DNA from 2 places in the Hymenobacter swuensis DY53 genome. Region 1 is predicted to be linked to the other one. Evidence: riboswitches for the same ligand, from Rfam matches in the RefSeq annotation. Region 1 holds a riboswitch; the other holds the start of a gene.

Region 1 (7,565 bases):
TCGGGCCACCCAGGATATGCGGGCGGCTGTGCGCTTTTTCCGTCACGATGCTGCTACGGCCAAGCGGTTTCGGGTACATCCGCAGTACGTATTTGTGGGCGGCTCGTCGGCCGGTGGATTCATGGCTTTGCAAACCGGCTACCTCAATAAACCCTCGGAAGTACCCGCCTACCTTGATATTGCCGCGCTGGGCGGTCTGGAAGGTAACGGCGGCAACGCGGGCTACAGCAGCCGCCCGCGTGGAGTGGTAAACTTGTGCGGTGCCCTGGCCCGGGCCAACTGGCTGGAAGCCGGCGACCCGCCCCTGTGCAGCGTGCACGGCACCCGCGACGGACTGGTACCCTACGCCAAAGGTACCATTGGGGCGCAATTGCCGGCCCAGCTGGTGTACGGCAGCGGAGCATTGCGCGTGCGCGCTAATGCCGTGGGCGTGCCTAATGTACTGCGCCGGTTGCGTGGAGCGGGCCACGTCCCGTACTCCTTCGAGCCCACGTACATCGACTCCGCTTTCTTCGCCGTGCGCGACTTCCTACGGCCGTTGCTAGGGACTGGCGCGCCCGGACCTCTGCTGGCGGCAGCCCTCAATCCCCGCCGCGAAGCGCAGACTACGGCTTTACTACTGCCCCGTCGCCCTATGGTACAGCTTCCGCCTGCGCCGGCTCTGGTCTGGCAACCTAATCTGCTGAAAGCTGCCCCTGATTCGGTGCGGCAGCCGGCCCCGGTTGCTCCGGAGGCTACAGGTGCCGCCGCGCCGCCAGAGTAGTGGGGAGTCTTTGCTTCGCGTATTGTTTGGTGTTATTGAGCTGACATCGTTTGGCGCTACGCGAAGTAAATTCTTTACACTACAGACTGGTTGACCCATGCAAAAGCCCCTGACGTCGGAGCGACATCAAGGGCTTTTGCATAGGTTAGGGGCAAGAGTTGCGGGCAGGGTAGGTTAGCGGCGCAGCCCTTCAGGCGCTAAGCCGAAACCTCGGCCACCAGCTCGTCGGTGCTGACGGGGCGAAGGCGGCCGGTGCGCACGATAAACGCGCCGTATTTACGCAGCGTGTCACGGTGCCGAATGAGGTTGGCCAAGGCCACGTAGCCCACTACGTACTCATCTTCATCGGCTTCCTCGGAAATCTCACTGAAATCGAGTAGATCAATGATGCGGTCCTCATCGGTGCGCAGGTAAATTTCCACTTCCAGGTCGGAGGCGTATTCCGGCGCTTCGGCAACTTTAGGATACTGGTAGGCGAAACCCTGACGCAGCGCGGCCAGATCGGCCAGTACGGCCGAGCCGGTAGGGTGCCCGCCGGCCCCGCGGCCCCGCAAAAACTGCTCGCCGGCGAAATCGGCCTCAATCACCACGCCGTTGAACTCGTGGTCCACGGTGTACAGCGGCGACTCGGGGCCCACCAGCTGTGGGGTCACCAGCACCGTCACGCGGCCGTCGGGCAGGCGCTGGAGGCCGGCCACCACCTTAATTTTCTGGCCCTGACTGGCAGCAAAAGCAATATCCACCGCGCTGATGCCCTCAATGCCCAGGTTCAGCACCTGCTCGGGGTCGAGGAAAGCGCCATAGGCGTGAGCGGCCAGCAGCACAGCTTTGGAGCGCGGGTCAAAGGCACCCATATCCAGTGACGGGTCGGTTTCGGCGAAGCCCTGCTGCTGGGCTTCCACCAGAGCCGGCGCATAGTCGGAGCCTTCTTCGCCCATCCGGGTCAGCACGTAGTTGGAGGAGCCGTTCAGGATGCCCGTGAGGCGGCGTAGTGGCTCGGCCCCGAAATAGGCATCAAGGGTGCGGATAACTGGAATGCTGCCGCACACGGCCGCTTCGTACAGCAATGTGCCCCGGCCTTCACGCTGGAGCTGTACCAACGCGGGCAGATGGCGAGCCAGCATGGCTTTGTTGGCCGTGACAACCCGGCGGCCCCGGCGCAGAGCCTCGCTTACCAGCCGGAAAGCAGTATCCGCGTCGTCAATTACCTCTACCAGCACATCCAGCGAGTCGTCGGCTAGCAACGAATCGGCATCGAACTCAAACCGCTCTGCGGGCAGGCTTCGCACTTTGCCCGGCGTTTTTACGACAATGCGGCCGATGGTGAAACCTGCCTCGGGGCGTTGTTGCAGAATATCGTACAAGCCCTGACCCACGCAGCCGAAGCCGATCAGGCCCACGCGCCACGGCTGGGCCGCCGAAACGGAAACGGTAGATACAGGAGCAGTGGCAGTGTTAGTGGACATACGTCTGGACGTAGAATCGTTCGAGGAAGTGGGTGATTTGGGCGGTTTCAATCAGAAACCCATCGTGGCCGTACCGGGAATCCATTTCGGCGTACATAGCCCCCCGGATGTAGCGGGCCAGCAACTGTTGCTCCGAAGGCGGAAACAGCACGTCAGAGGTAATGCCGAGCACCAGCGTGCGGGCCCGAATGCGGCCCAGGGCCGCCTGCACGCCGCCCCGCCCCCGACCAACGTGGTGCGTATCCATAGCCCGCGACAGAGTTACGTAGCTATAGGCATTGAAGCGGGCTACCAGCTTATCACCTTGATACCGCTGGTAGGAGCTGGCCAGGAAATCGTCGAGCTTTTCGTCGTCGACATCGGTTTGGGTCTGGCCGTAGGCATCGTGGCTGCGGTAGCTGAGCAAAGCCACCGCCCGGGCCGCCCGTAAGCCGGCCGCCCCGCCAGCCGGCGTGGCTTCGTGGTAAGTAGCATCGGCGAAGATGGCCAGCCGCTGCGCTTCATTGAAGGCAATGCCCCACGCCGAGTGCCGGGCGCTGGTAGCTAGCAGTACCAGATTGTCAAATAGTTCCGGCCGCTGCACAGCCCATTCCACGGCCTGCTGTCCGCCCAGGGACCCGCCGAGCAGCGTATGCACCCGGCCCAGAGCCAGATGTTCCCGTAGGGCCTCATGCACCGCCACCATATCCCGGATGGTTACCAACGGGAAATGCTGAAAAGTGGCCTCACCCGTTGCCGGATCAGGCGTAAGCGGGCCGGTAGTGCCGTAGCAGGAGCCAAGCACATTGGCACATACAATAAACCAGTCCTGTGGATCGAAGTGACAGCCTGACCCTACCAGCCCGGGCCACCAGTCTAGCACGTCGGAGTTGGCAGTGAGGGCATGGCACACCCACACCACATTGTCGCGGGAGGAGTTGAGGCGGCCGTAAGTGTGGTACGTCACCTCTACCCGAGGCAACACGGCTCCGTTTTCCAGCCGCAGCGGCCGGGGCAAACGAAACACATGGGATTCTGCGGAAGGCATTGGGGGAGAATTATGAGTGATGAATTAGGAGAGTTGAGTGATGAATGATGAAATGGGGCTTTGCGTGGATGGGTTGGGCTGCCAATTCATCATTCATCACTCATAATTCAACTCTCAGAAAAAGGTGCGGGCGACTTGATTCCGGGGCTTCCTCTCTCACGAAAAGCTCCGGCGTACGCCCGCCGCCACATGCTGGAAGGTGCTAGCCTGGCCGCTCTCTCACCTGCGGCCGGACGATAACCCCTCTCAAGTTTTACACTTCCAGCGGTGCAGCGTGTTCAGTTTCGGGTTCGGGCAGTAGGGTGCCTTCGGCAGTATTGGGCGTGGCGGCGTTGCGCACCGCATCGAAAGCCTGCTGCAAATCGGCGCGGATATCGTCAAAGTGCTCAATACCTACCGACAGACGCAGCAGCGTGGGCAGTACGCCGGCCGCGCGCTGCTCTTCATCGGAAAGCTGCTGGTGGGTAGTAGCCGAGGGCTGGATAATGAGCGTCTTGGCGTCGCCCACGTTGGCCAAGTGGCTCACGAGTTTCAGGTTGTCGATGAATTGGGTGGCGGTTTCCTTGCTGCCTTTGATGGCGAAGGTGAGCACGCCGCCGTAGCCGCGCTTCAGATATTTCTGGGCCAGCTTGTGGTAGGGGCTGCTGGGCAGGCCGGGGTAGTTGACAGCTTCCACCTGCGGATGCTGCTCCAGCCAGGTAGCCACCCGCAACGCATTTTCCACGGTACGCTCTACCCGCAGGCTCAGTGTTTCGAGGCCCTGCAGCAGCAGGAAGGAGTTGAACGGGCTCTGCGAAGGACCGAAGTCCCGCAAGCCTTCTACCCGGGCCCGGATGATGAAGGCAATGTTGCCGAACGGGCCGTTCTTGCCGAACACATCGTTGAAAATCAGCCCATGGTAGCCGTCGGATGGCTCCGTGAACTGCGGGAACTTGCCGTTGCCGAAGTCGTAGGTGCCGCCGTCCACAATCACGCCGCCCACGCTGGTGCCGTGGCCTCCAATCCACTTCGTAGCCGATTCCACCACGATGCTGGCGCCGTGCTCCAGGGGCCGGAACAGGTAGCCACCCGCCCCGAAGGTATTATCCACGATAAGCGGCAAGTCGTGCTTGTTGGCAATGGCGGCAATGGCCTCGAAATCCGGAATGCTGAAGCTGGGATTACCAATGGTTTCTAGGTAGATGGCCTTAGTCTTCTCGTCGATCAGGGCTTCAAACTTGGAGGGCTGGTCCCCGTCGGCAAAGCGCACCTCAATGCCCAGGCGCTTGAAGGCCACCTTGAACTGGTTATAGGTGCCGCCGTACAGGTGCGTGGTGCTCACGAAGTTGTCGCCGGCCTGCAGGATGTTGTTGAGGGCAATGAACTGGGCCGCCTGCCCCGACGATACCGCTAAAGCCGCTACGCCGCCTTCCAGGGCCGCCACGCGCTGCTCAAATACGTCGGTGGTAGGGTTCATTAGGCGGGTGTAGATATTGCCGAACTCCTTCAGGGCAAACAGGTTAGCGCCGTGCTCGGCGTTCTTGAACACGTAGCTGGTGGTCTGATGAATCGGCACGGCGCGGGAGCCGGTTATGGGGTCAGGCTGCTGGCCGGCGTGGAGTTGGAGCGTCTCGAAGTGGAAGTTCTGCGTGGACATGATGAGGCTGATTTAGAAGGCGTTGGGATATCGGAAGAAGGAGCGCAAACCGCTGGAAAAAGCCTGCCTGAGTGAGGCAGGAATCACATCAAAACCACCGAAAAATGCTGGATGCAAGGCGGTTAGAATGCGGTGGGGCTGCCGGGTGCCGGAAGTCGGCACCACCGGTCAGAGCCGGGATAAAAAAAGGAGGAGGGGAGGCTGCGTAGCCGGACTCAGGCTAGCAACAGCAACAACACGCGCTGCAACAGCCACGCATTCGCATTCGGTAGGTGGCCAGAGCGGCAACTGGGGAAACGCGGAAACCCCACGGCGAAGCGGCAGACCCGAAGGTAGCCGGAGCGGTGGGGACGAACTGGGCGAAAGTGGGGGCGTTGTGCATGGTACTCCTGGGTTATATGCCCCGCCGCCAAATGGCTGGTCGGGTAGGAATTGGCACCTTTCGCGCGGTCGAAGGTTGCCAGTGGGTCAGGGAGCCTATTCTCTCGCCACTTCTGTATAAATCCTATGAAAACTTCCTCGTCGCTAACGAAGGAGTACCGGGTTGGTGTTGCAAAGGTAGCAGCGTATTTTTGAGATATGCAAGCTGCATGAAAAATATTTATTCCCGGCTGGCCCTTTGTTAGCCGGGCGAACTGTTGATTGTATAGGATTGATAGAGAAACAATTGTCAGGTGCGTTGTACTTGTAGTGGCCCGTTTGCTGCGAAGTAGAAAGTAAACAGGCGGGTTATCAGCCCTTACTTACTCGTGTATCAGGCGACTAAAAACTACTGTCTTCAACCTTATATAAACAGCAAAAAGGCCGCCTTTGTAAGGCTGCCTTTTTGAATATTACCAAGAAGTTGATCTAGCTTACAGCTTTGGGTAGCGTAAGTACCTGGCCTACCTCAATTTTGTCGGGGTCAGAGCCGATAATGGCTTTGTTGGCTTCGTAAATCTGGTGCCATTTGGAGCCGTCGCCGTAATGGTTGCGAGCAATTTTGGAAAGGGAATCACCGCTTACTACCGTGTAGGTTTCACCGGCGGCGGCTGTTTTATCAGCGTTGCCGAAGAAATCCGTGGCACCACCGGCAGCCGGTTTTGCGGCGGGTTCAACCGGTTTTTTTTCGCCTTCGTTGGAGAGAAAATCGAACAGTCCCATAAGATGTAGATGCGTTAAGAGGAAAAGAGGGGAAAGAAGTGACGGACTGCAGCAGGGCGGGGGCGTCAGGGTGTCTTACGCCGTGGTAAGCAATTGGTTGTACAACCCATCGATTCTGTACGGTTGAGGTTTGAAAGCAGCGAACATCTTATTGGCTGACCCCGTAAGAGGCGCTGTAATGGCCCTGAAAATGGGTTGTGCCTTACCCTGCTACTTTCTTCACCTTACTTCTTTCTCCCCCATGAAAACCCTGACCTCCCCTTTCCGCCTTCTGGCCAGCCTGCTTGTCTTATTGGTGCTCTTCACTGCTGCTTCCTGCGGTAGCAAAGAAGGCAAAGTAGAAGGTGTAAATATGCTGTATGGTGCTACCAGCAAAGTGTGGAAAACCGATAAAGAGCTAAGTGCCACCGGCGACAAAGTAAAGCAAACCGATGCTCAGGAAGACGAGCGGATTACCTTCTTTGCCAACGGCCAGTACAACATGACTTCGCCCGCTGGCGCGGTAAATGGTAAATACGACTTCAACCAGGCCGGCAAAACCATTACGATGACGCCCGACGGTGCTGCCCAAAGCAACACGTTTACTGTAGTAACGCTCACTGATGATAAGCTCACGCTAAAGAGCGACGCTGGTGCTGAACTGCGCCTGGAAAAAGAATAAGCGGCGTCAAGCTGCCCGATCTTTCACAAGAATCGCCCTGTTGCATTTGCGGCAGGGCGATTTTTTGTACCATAAATCCTGGTGGAAAGAAGTGGGGGCTACTCCTGTGACAGGGCCAGAATGCCGCAAAAGGTTATAGCTTGCCAGCCGGTCTATCTCTTCTCTTTATCTTATTCGCATGTTCGTGCCTATCCGCCAATTGGCGCTGCTCAGCATACTGCTTTTGCTCAGCAGCTCCGTCCGCACGCTGGCTCAGTCTGCCCCGGCTACTACTACCCAAGCTCTGCCTGTGCATGCAGTGCGTACGATTGATCCGGCTGATACCAATTTCTCAGATTTGGACTTCCTCCGCCAGGAAATTGGCGGTGCGCGGGTGGTAATGCTCGGCGAGCCGACGCATGGCGTCGGGACGGTTACGCAGGCGAAAATCAGGCTGATACGATTTCTGCAGGAGCGGATGGGTTTTACTACTGTGGCGTTTGAAAGCGGCTTCTACGCACTGGACCGCGCCGAGCGCGAAGTTCAGACGGGCGCGCCGGCCTCGACTGCTACTATGGCTTCGGTATATCCGGTCTGGACGGAAACGGAGGAGTTTCAGGCCCTGCTGCCGCTGCTGGGAAAGAATGGGCTGCGTGTAGCCGGTTTTGACTCGCAGATTGGGTGGGGTAATGATGAGATGCTGGAGGAGCTGGAAAACTTCCTGAAGCCTGAAAAAGGAGCAGATGGCATTGCCTACGATTATCTGGACGAATGCCTGAGTATGATGGGGGAACAAAACATATTTCCGCCTTCTCATCAGATTGTGCTGTTTAACATGCAGCTGGGTAAAGTCCGTAAGATACTGGAAAGGATAGGGGCTGGCCCCGATG
Region 2 (7,565 bases), 2.3 Mb from region 1:
TTTCCTCGTTTCTGCAGGATATTCTACTGCGGCTGCTTATCCTGGGTGGGGCTCTGCTGTTCGCTCAAGGCATCTTATCGTTTCACGGATACGTGCTGTGGTACGTGAGCGTGAATGGGGTGCTGGTACTCTTGCTGACTGGTTATCTGCTACACATTGGGGAGTTGCACTGGCGGCCCCGGCGGGCGGTGCTGGCGGTTCGGCCGGTGCAGGAATTGCTAAGCGTGGGTGCCTTTACGCTCCTGAGCTCCCTGGCCGGCAGCATCATCATGTACATTGATAACCTGATGGTAGGGGCCCAGGTGAACCTGGCGGCGGCCGGTATTTACGGTATTGCCTTCAACATTAGTACGGCCCTGGCTATTCCGGCCCGTTCCCTCAACAAGATTGCCTTCCCCTTATTAGCCGACTACTGGAAGCAACAGAACTTACCGGGCATGGCCGATTTCTACCGGCGCACCACCCGTCTCAACACCCTCATCGGCTGCTTTCTGGCACTGGGCATTGGGCTGAATCTGGACTTCATCTACTCCTTCATGCGCGCCGACTACGCGCAGGGCACCGTGGTGGTGCTCTTGCTGCTGGGCAGCCGTCTGTTCGATGGCATCACCGGCGTCAACGGCCTCATCCTGATTACCTCCCCCCGTTACCGCTTCGACCTGATTTTTAACAGTTCCCTGGCCCTACTTACCATCGTCCTCAACGTGGTGCTGATTCCGCGCCTCGGGATACTAGGAGCAGCCCTGGCCGCGGTGGCCGCCCAGATGAGCATCAACCTGGCCCGCACTTGGTTTGTATGGTACACCTTTAAAATGCAGCCGTTTACGTGGCGAATTCCGCTGATTCTGCTCATCACGGCTGTGGCGGGTGGGTTGGCATGGCTGGTGCCAACGCTTGACTCGCCACTGCTTACCATGCTGCTCCGGTCTACGGTAATAACTGCTGTATATAGCGGCCTGATTCTGGTTACTGGCACCGCCCCCGAGGTAATAACACTGTTCAGGAGCCTAAAAAAGCGGCTCGGCTTTTAGCCTGTTTCCGGTAGCCTTCCGTCCCCTTAGCACTTGGGTTGCTTGCTCCCCGCAGCAACAGGGCGTTAGCTTTGGCGGGCCACCAACCACCACAATTTCTTCCTTAGAAAAGAAAAATTTGGAAGTATAAAATTCTGGCTCGTACATTTGGGGTACCAATTCTTTACCCCAAAAAGGATTGTTTTTATACAGAGGCGTGGAGAGACAGGCTCGACGAAACGCCGGCAACCAGCGGAACTTCCGAAACGGTGCCAAGTCCTGACCATATAAAAACAAGTTGCCGTGAAATCCTTGTTCAACGCCACCGCCGCTTCTGCTACCTTCTGTGCCGTACAGCATGGATGTTGTGGGTTGATGGGTATGTGTTGTTGTCAGGGCTAGGCACGCTCCCGTTTTTCTGGTTTGTGCGCCGCCCATTCCTGAGCTGATCCGCGCGTTTGTGCCGTCGGCCAGAGGAGTCGCACGCCCGTTTCTGTTTCGTTGAAAACCGCGCTGCGCCGTTGCGTAGTCCGTTTTTGTCGAGGCCATCTGCTGGCCGGAACGCTCTGCCCCTTTCGGCAAAGCGCTTCCTCCTCCCCCTTCCTGCTATGCCTGTAGCTGATGCTGCGCCGGCCGCCCACGCCTTGCTGGACCGTCTGCGCCCTCACCTGGTGGCCGCCTCCGCCCTGGAGCGCCTCCGTCTGGTAGCCGAAACCTTTCCTGGTCAGGCCGTTTTTTCTACCTCTTTCGGGCTGGAAGACCAGATAATCAGTCACCTGATTTTCGTCCACGACCTGCCTATTGAGGTGTTCACCCTCGATACCGGTCGCAACTTCCAGGAAACCTACGCCACTTGGAACAAGACGCTGATCAGATACCAGCAGCCCATTGCGGTGTACGTCCCGCAGCGTGAAGCCCTCGAAAACCTCCTGCTGCACAAAGGCCCTAACTCCTTCTACGAGAGCGTGGACAACCGCAAAGAGTGCTGCCACATCCGCAAGGTAGAGCCTTTGAACCGAGCTCTGGCCGGCCGCGGGGCCTGGGTAACCGGCATCCGGGCCGAACAATCCCAGAATCGGCAGACGATGGACCCGCTGGAGTGGGACGCAGCGCACAACCTCGTGAAAATCCACCCGCTGTTTGATTGGACCTGGGAGCAGGCGCTGGCCTTTGTGCAGCAGGAGGGCATTCCGGTGAATCCGCTGCATCAACAGGGTTTCGTGAGCATCGGTTGCGCCCCCTGCACCCGCGCCATTCGTCCCGGCGAGGATTTCCGGGCCGGCCGCTGGTGGTGGGAAGACCTTTCGGCCAAGGAGTGCGGCCTGCACACCACTGCCGCCCCACACGACGGACCGGACCCGGTGGTGGAGCCGGTACCAGCCGGGTAGAACGGCAAAAAAAGAACGCCATGCTGAGCGAAGTCGAAGCATCTCTACCGCTGGCTACCAATTTGATTCCAACGACAACCGCTCCGTAGCCCAGGGTTTAAACCCTGGGCTAATGAACCACACGAAGCGGTAGAGATGCTTCGGCTGCGCTCAGCATGACGGACAAAAACAGAACTGAAATCCAGACTTCATATGAGTACCACTTTCGATTACCTCGACCGGCTGGAAGCCGAAGCCATCCACATCCTGCGGGAGGTAGCGGGGCAGTTTGAGCGGCCGGCCCTGCTGTTCTCGGGCGGCAAGGACTCTATTGTGCTGACGCGCCTGGCCGAAAAAGCCTTCCGCCCCGGCCGCTTTCCTTTCCCGCTGGTGCACGTGGATACCGGCCACAACTTCCCCGAAGTGCTGCAGTACCGCGACCAGCTGGCTGCACAACTTGGCGAAAAGCTGATCGTGCGCAAGGTGGAAGACACCATTAAGCGGCAGCGCCTGCGCGAGCCAGGCGGGAAGTACCCCAGCCGCAACCCACTACAGACTTACACGCTGTTGGAGGTAATTGAGGAGTTTGAGTTCGACGCCTGCATTGGCGGGGCCCGCCGCGACGAGGAGAAGGCCCGGGCCAAGGAGCGCATCTTCTCGGTGCGCGACGAGTTTGGCCAGTGGGACCCCAAGCGCCAGCGCCCCGAGCTCTGGAACATCTACAACGGCCGCATTCAGAAGGGCGAAAACGTGCGCGTGTTCCCTATTTCCAACTGGACGGAGCTGGACGTGTGGCGCTACATCCAGCGCGAAAACATTCCGCTGCCCGATATCTACTTCGGCCACGAGCGTACCTGCGTGGTGCTGCCCTCGGGCCAGCTGCTGGGCCTCTCGGAGCACCTGCAGCTGGATGAAGAGGACGAAATCGTGACCCGGCAGGTGCGCTTCCGCACTGTGGGCGACTCCACCTGCACCGCCGCCGTGGAAAGCGACGCGGCTACCGTGGAGGACATCATCCAGGACCTGCTGCTGGCCAAAGTGAGCGAGCGGGGCGCCACCCGCCTCGACGACAACATCTCCGAAGCCGGCATGGAAGACCGCAAGCGCAACGGATACTTTTAAGTGGTGAAGTTGTGATAGGTGAAGTCGTGAAAATCCTCACGCTTCACCCCATCAGCACAGCAATTCACAATTTCACAACCTCACAATTTCACTAACATGGACTTACTTCGATTTATTACCTGCGGCAGCGTGGACGACGGTAAAAGCACTCTGATCGGGCGGCTGCTGTACGACTCCGAATCCGTGTCGCTGGACGTGCTGGCGGCGCTGGAGAAGCGGCAGGCCTCGGGCGGCGTGGTTGACTTGGCGTTGCTGACCGACGGGCTGCGCGCCGAACGGGAACAGGGCATCACCATCGACGTGGCATACAAGTACTTCACCACCCCGCGCCGCAAATTCATCATCACCGACGCGCCCGGCCACGTGCAATACACCCGCAACATGGTGACTGGGGCCAGCAATGCCGACCTGGCCATTGTGCTGGTGGATGCGCGCCAGGGCGTGATTGAGCAAACCCGCCGCCACACCCTCATTGCCGCGCTGCTGGGCATCCGGCACTTTGTGCTGGCTGTGAACAAGATGGACCTAGTGAACTACGAGGAGGCCGTGTTTGCCCGCATTGCCACCGACTACGCCGAGCTCACCAACCACTTCCACCTGCCCGCCGCCACGGCCATTCCGCTGAGTGCTTTGCAAGGCGACAACGTGGTGAAGCCCAGCCAGCACCTGCCCTGGTACACCGGTCCCAGCCTGCTCGAACACTTGGAAACCGTGCCCGGCGCCGTAGAAACCGCCGCTGCCCCGCGCTTTCAAGTGCAGTACGTCATTCGCCCCCAGACGCCCGAGCTGCCCGACTACCGCGGCTATGCCGGCCAGATTTTGAGCGGCAGCTACCACCGCGGCCAGCGCGTGCGGGTGCTGCCCTCGGGCCTGGAATCGGAAATTGAGGCTATTGAGGTGAATCAGCAGGAGGTGGAAACGGCCACCGCCCCCCAGGCCGTAGTCATGCGCCTGCGCGACGACGTGGACGTGAGCCGCGGCGATGCGTTGGTGCTCGCCGGCCCGGAGGCCCCTACCCTCACCCGCGAGTTGGAAGCCACTCTGTGCTGGATGAGCGAGCAGCCCCTGTGGCCCGGCCGCAAGCTGCTGATTCAGCACCACTCGGCCCTGGCCAAAGCAGCCGTGCCGGCCATTCTCTACAAAGTGAATGTGCAGACGTTCGGCCGCATCCACACCGAGCAAGCCCAGCTCAACGACATCGTGCGGGTGCGCCTCAAAACCGCCCTGCCCCTAGCCCTCGACCTCTACCAGGAAAACCGAGCCACCGGCTCCTTCATCCTAGTAGACGAGCTGACCGGCGACACCTTGGCCGCCGGCCTGGTAGAAGCCGCCAACGCCGAGTACTTCACCGCCCCGGTAGCGCCGCCAGTAGCGTTTTCGATTTAGGCTGCTGACGAACAGAACGTCATGCTGAGCATGTGGCGCATCAAGCTAGTGTGCGAAGCATCTCTACCGCTGGCTAATCAGATGGCAGCACCGATAACCGCTCCATAGCCCAGGGTTTAAACCCTGGGCTACTGAACCGCCTGAACGAAGCGGTAGAGATGCTTCGGCAAGCTCAGCATGACCGACAATTCACTCATTCACCACTTCACCATTTCACCGATGCAAACGCCCCGCCTTACGGTACTGGGTGCCGGACCCGGCGACCCGGAGCTGCTCACGCTCAAAGGGGCGCGGGTGCTGTCGGAAGCCGATGTGATTTTGTACGACGCGCTGGCTAACCGCGCCCTGCTCGGGCACGCCCGCCCCGAGGCCGTGCTGGTGCCCGTGGGCAAGCGACGCGGCATGCGCAGCCACTCGCAGGACGACATTAACGCCCTGATTGTGGACCACGCCCGCCGCTACGGCCACGTGGTGCGCCTCAAGGGCGGCGACCCGTTTGTGTTCGGGCGCGGCCGGGAGGAGATGCTCTACGCCGAAGCCCACGGCCTGCTGACGGACTACGTGCCCGGCATCAGCAGCGCGGTGGCCGCGGCCGGGGCAGCGGGTATTCCCGTCACGCACCGGGGCTTCAGCGAAGGCTTCCGGGTGATTACGGCCACCACCGCCACCGGCGAGCTGGCCGGCAGCATCCGGGAAGCCGCCCGTGACGCCCGCGGCACCACCGTCATTCTGATGGGCCTGGGCGAGCTGCCGCGCATTGTGCAGGCCTTCTGCGAGCAGGGCCACGCCGATACGCCGGCCGCCATCATCCAGAACGGCACCCTGCCCCACGCCCGCCTGGTAACCGGCCCGGTTGCCGAGCTGCCCGCCCGCGCCGCTGCCGCCGAAATCGGCGCGCCGGCAATCATCATCATTGGCGAAGTCACCCGCCTGGCCACGCCGGAGAAGCTGGCGCTGCTGCCGGAGCTGTACGCGGCGTAGTTGCCTCACCCCCAACCCCCTCTCCGGCAGAGAGGGGGCTCTAATTCTAGCTTTAGGCACTGTTCGGCCATACCCTCCACCCCGCTCTTTCTTCCTGAACAGGAAGTAACACTAGATCTAAAAACTAGTGCTAGAGCCCCCTCTCCTTTTCGGAGAGGGGGTTGGGGGTGAGGCGACTACGACTAGAGCAGTCCCAACCACCACGTCCTATGTCACTTCTTTCAGCTTCCCCCACGCTTCCCATTGGCCTCGACGACCAGGCGCTGCAGCAGCTGGCGGCGGGCCTCACCTCCCAGCAACTGGTGTGGCTAAGCGGCTACCTCTACGGTCGCGCCGGCGCGACGGCCCCCGTTGCGGCCGTGGCCCCGGCTCCGGCGGTGGCGGAAGCAGCCGCAGTTAGTCGGCTAACCATCCTGTTCGGCTCCCAGACCGGCAACAGCAAAAAAGCCGCCGGCCTGGTGGCCGAGGCGGCCCGCCGCCGGGGCCTGCAGCCGCAGGTGCGCGACATGAACGACTACCCCACCAAGGACCTCAAAACCGAGCAATTGCTGTTGGTGGTGGTGAGCACCCAGGGGGAAGGCGACCCGCCCATTGCGGCCGAGGAGCTGCACCAGTTCCTGCTCAGCAGCCGCGCCCCCAAGCTGCCCGACCTGCAGTACGCCGTGCTGGCTTTGGGTGATAAAAGCTACCTGCAATTCTGCCAGACCGGCTTCGAGTTCGACCAGCGCCTGGCCGAGCTAGGTGGCCGCCGCCTAGCTGAACGGCTGGATTGCGACATAACCTTCGAGGACGAAACCCGCCAGTGGGCCGAGCAGGTGCTCAGCCGCATTGCCGAGCTACAGCCCACGCCAGTAGCAGCCGGAGTTGCTGTGGCCGCGCCAGTGGTGGCGGTAGTGGGTGGGAGCTACGCGCCGGAAGTGGCTCCGCTGCCTGCCGCCGTGGAGTACAACGCCCGCAACCCCTTCGGGGCGGAGCTGCTGGAGAAGATTCAGCTCAACGGCCGGGGCTCTACCAAGGAAACCTACCACCTGGAGTTTTCCCTGGCTGATTCGGGCCTGACCTACGAGCCCGGCGACGCCCTGATGGTGCAGCCCCGCAACCGCCCCGCGCTGGTGCAGGAGGTGTTGCAGGCTGCCCGCCTCTCCGAAGCCGCCCCGGTGCGCCTTGAAGCCGAGGAGCTGGACCTGACCACCGCCCTCACCGAGCGGCTGGAGCTGTCGGTTATCACCCGCGACGTGCTGGAGCGCTACGCCGCCGTGGCCCCGCAGCACCCGCGCCTCCGCGAAATTCTGGCTGATACGGCCGGGCTGGGCACCTACCTCTACGGCCGCGACGTGGCCGATTTGCTCACCGAGTTTCCGGTGGAGCTGTCGGGGCAGCAGCTGGCGGCGGTGCTGCGGCCGTTGCCGGCCCGGGCCTACTCCATTGCCTCCTCATTGCTGGCCCACCCCGAGGAGGTACACCTGACGGTGGGGGCCGTGCGCTACGAAACCCACGGCCGCGCCAAGCACGGGGCCTGCTCCGGCTACCAGGCCGACCACCTCAACCTCGGCGACACGGCCCGGGTGTGGGTGGACCGTAACGAGTATTTCAAGCTGCCGCAGGACGCCACCACCGACATCATCATGGTGGGCCCCGGCACCGGGGTAGCGCCCTTCCGGGCCTTCGTGGAGGAACGGGCCGAAACCGGCGCCACCGG

Evidence for each region. Region 1 has a riboswitch for S-adenosylmethionine ahead of HSW_RS19320 (O-acetylhomoserine aminocarboxypropyltransferase/cysteine synthase family protein). Riboswitches for the same ligand answer to the same signal wherever they lie in the genome.
Region 2: linked by a shared signal. The riboswitch ahead of HSW_RS09440 (phosphoadenylyl-sulfate reductase) and the one ahead of HSW_RS19320 (O-acetylhomoserine aminocarboxypropyltransferase/cysteine synthase family protein) in region 1 are both predicted to bind S-adenosylmethionine.

What each region holds. Positions count from the first base shown of each region.
Region 1 covers NZ_CP007145.1:4,167,209-4,174,773, reverse strand. The annotation lists gene HSW_RS23125 (alpha/beta hydrolase) at 1-763, shown strand, start outside; gene HSW_RS19330 (homoserine dehydrogenase) at 961-2,229, opposite strand; gene metX (homoserine O-acetyltransferase MetX) at 2,219-3,256, opposite strand; gene HSW_RS19320 (O-acetylhomoserine aminocarboxypropyltransferase/cysteine synthase family protein) at 3,510-4,892, opposite strand; SAM riboswitch class I at 5,284-5,397, opposite strand; gene HSW_RS19315 (LysM peptidoglycan-binding domain-containing protein) at 5,742-6,035, opposite strand; gene HSW_RS19310 (lipocalin family protein) at 6,277-6,696, shown strand; gene HSW_RS19305 (erythromycin esterase family protein) at 6,875-7,565, shown strand, end outside.
Region 2 covers NZ_CP007145.1:1,874,366-1,881,930, reverse strand. The annotation lists gene HSW_RS09445 (lipopolysaccharide biosynthesis protein) at 1-1,031, shown strand, start outside; SAM riboswitch class I at 1,213-1,304, shown strand; gene HSW_RS09440 (phosphoadenylyl-sulfate reductase) at 1,619-2,398, shown strand; gene cysD (sulfate adenylyltransferase subunit CysD) at 2,591-3,499, shown strand; gene HSW_RS09430 (sulfate adenylyltransferase subunit 1) at 3,596-4,885, shown strand; gene cobA (uroporphyrinogen-III C-methyltransferase) at 5,063-5,866, shown strand; gene HSW_RS09420 (assimilatory sulfite reductase (NADPH) flavoprotein subunit) at 6,076-7,565, shown strand, end outside.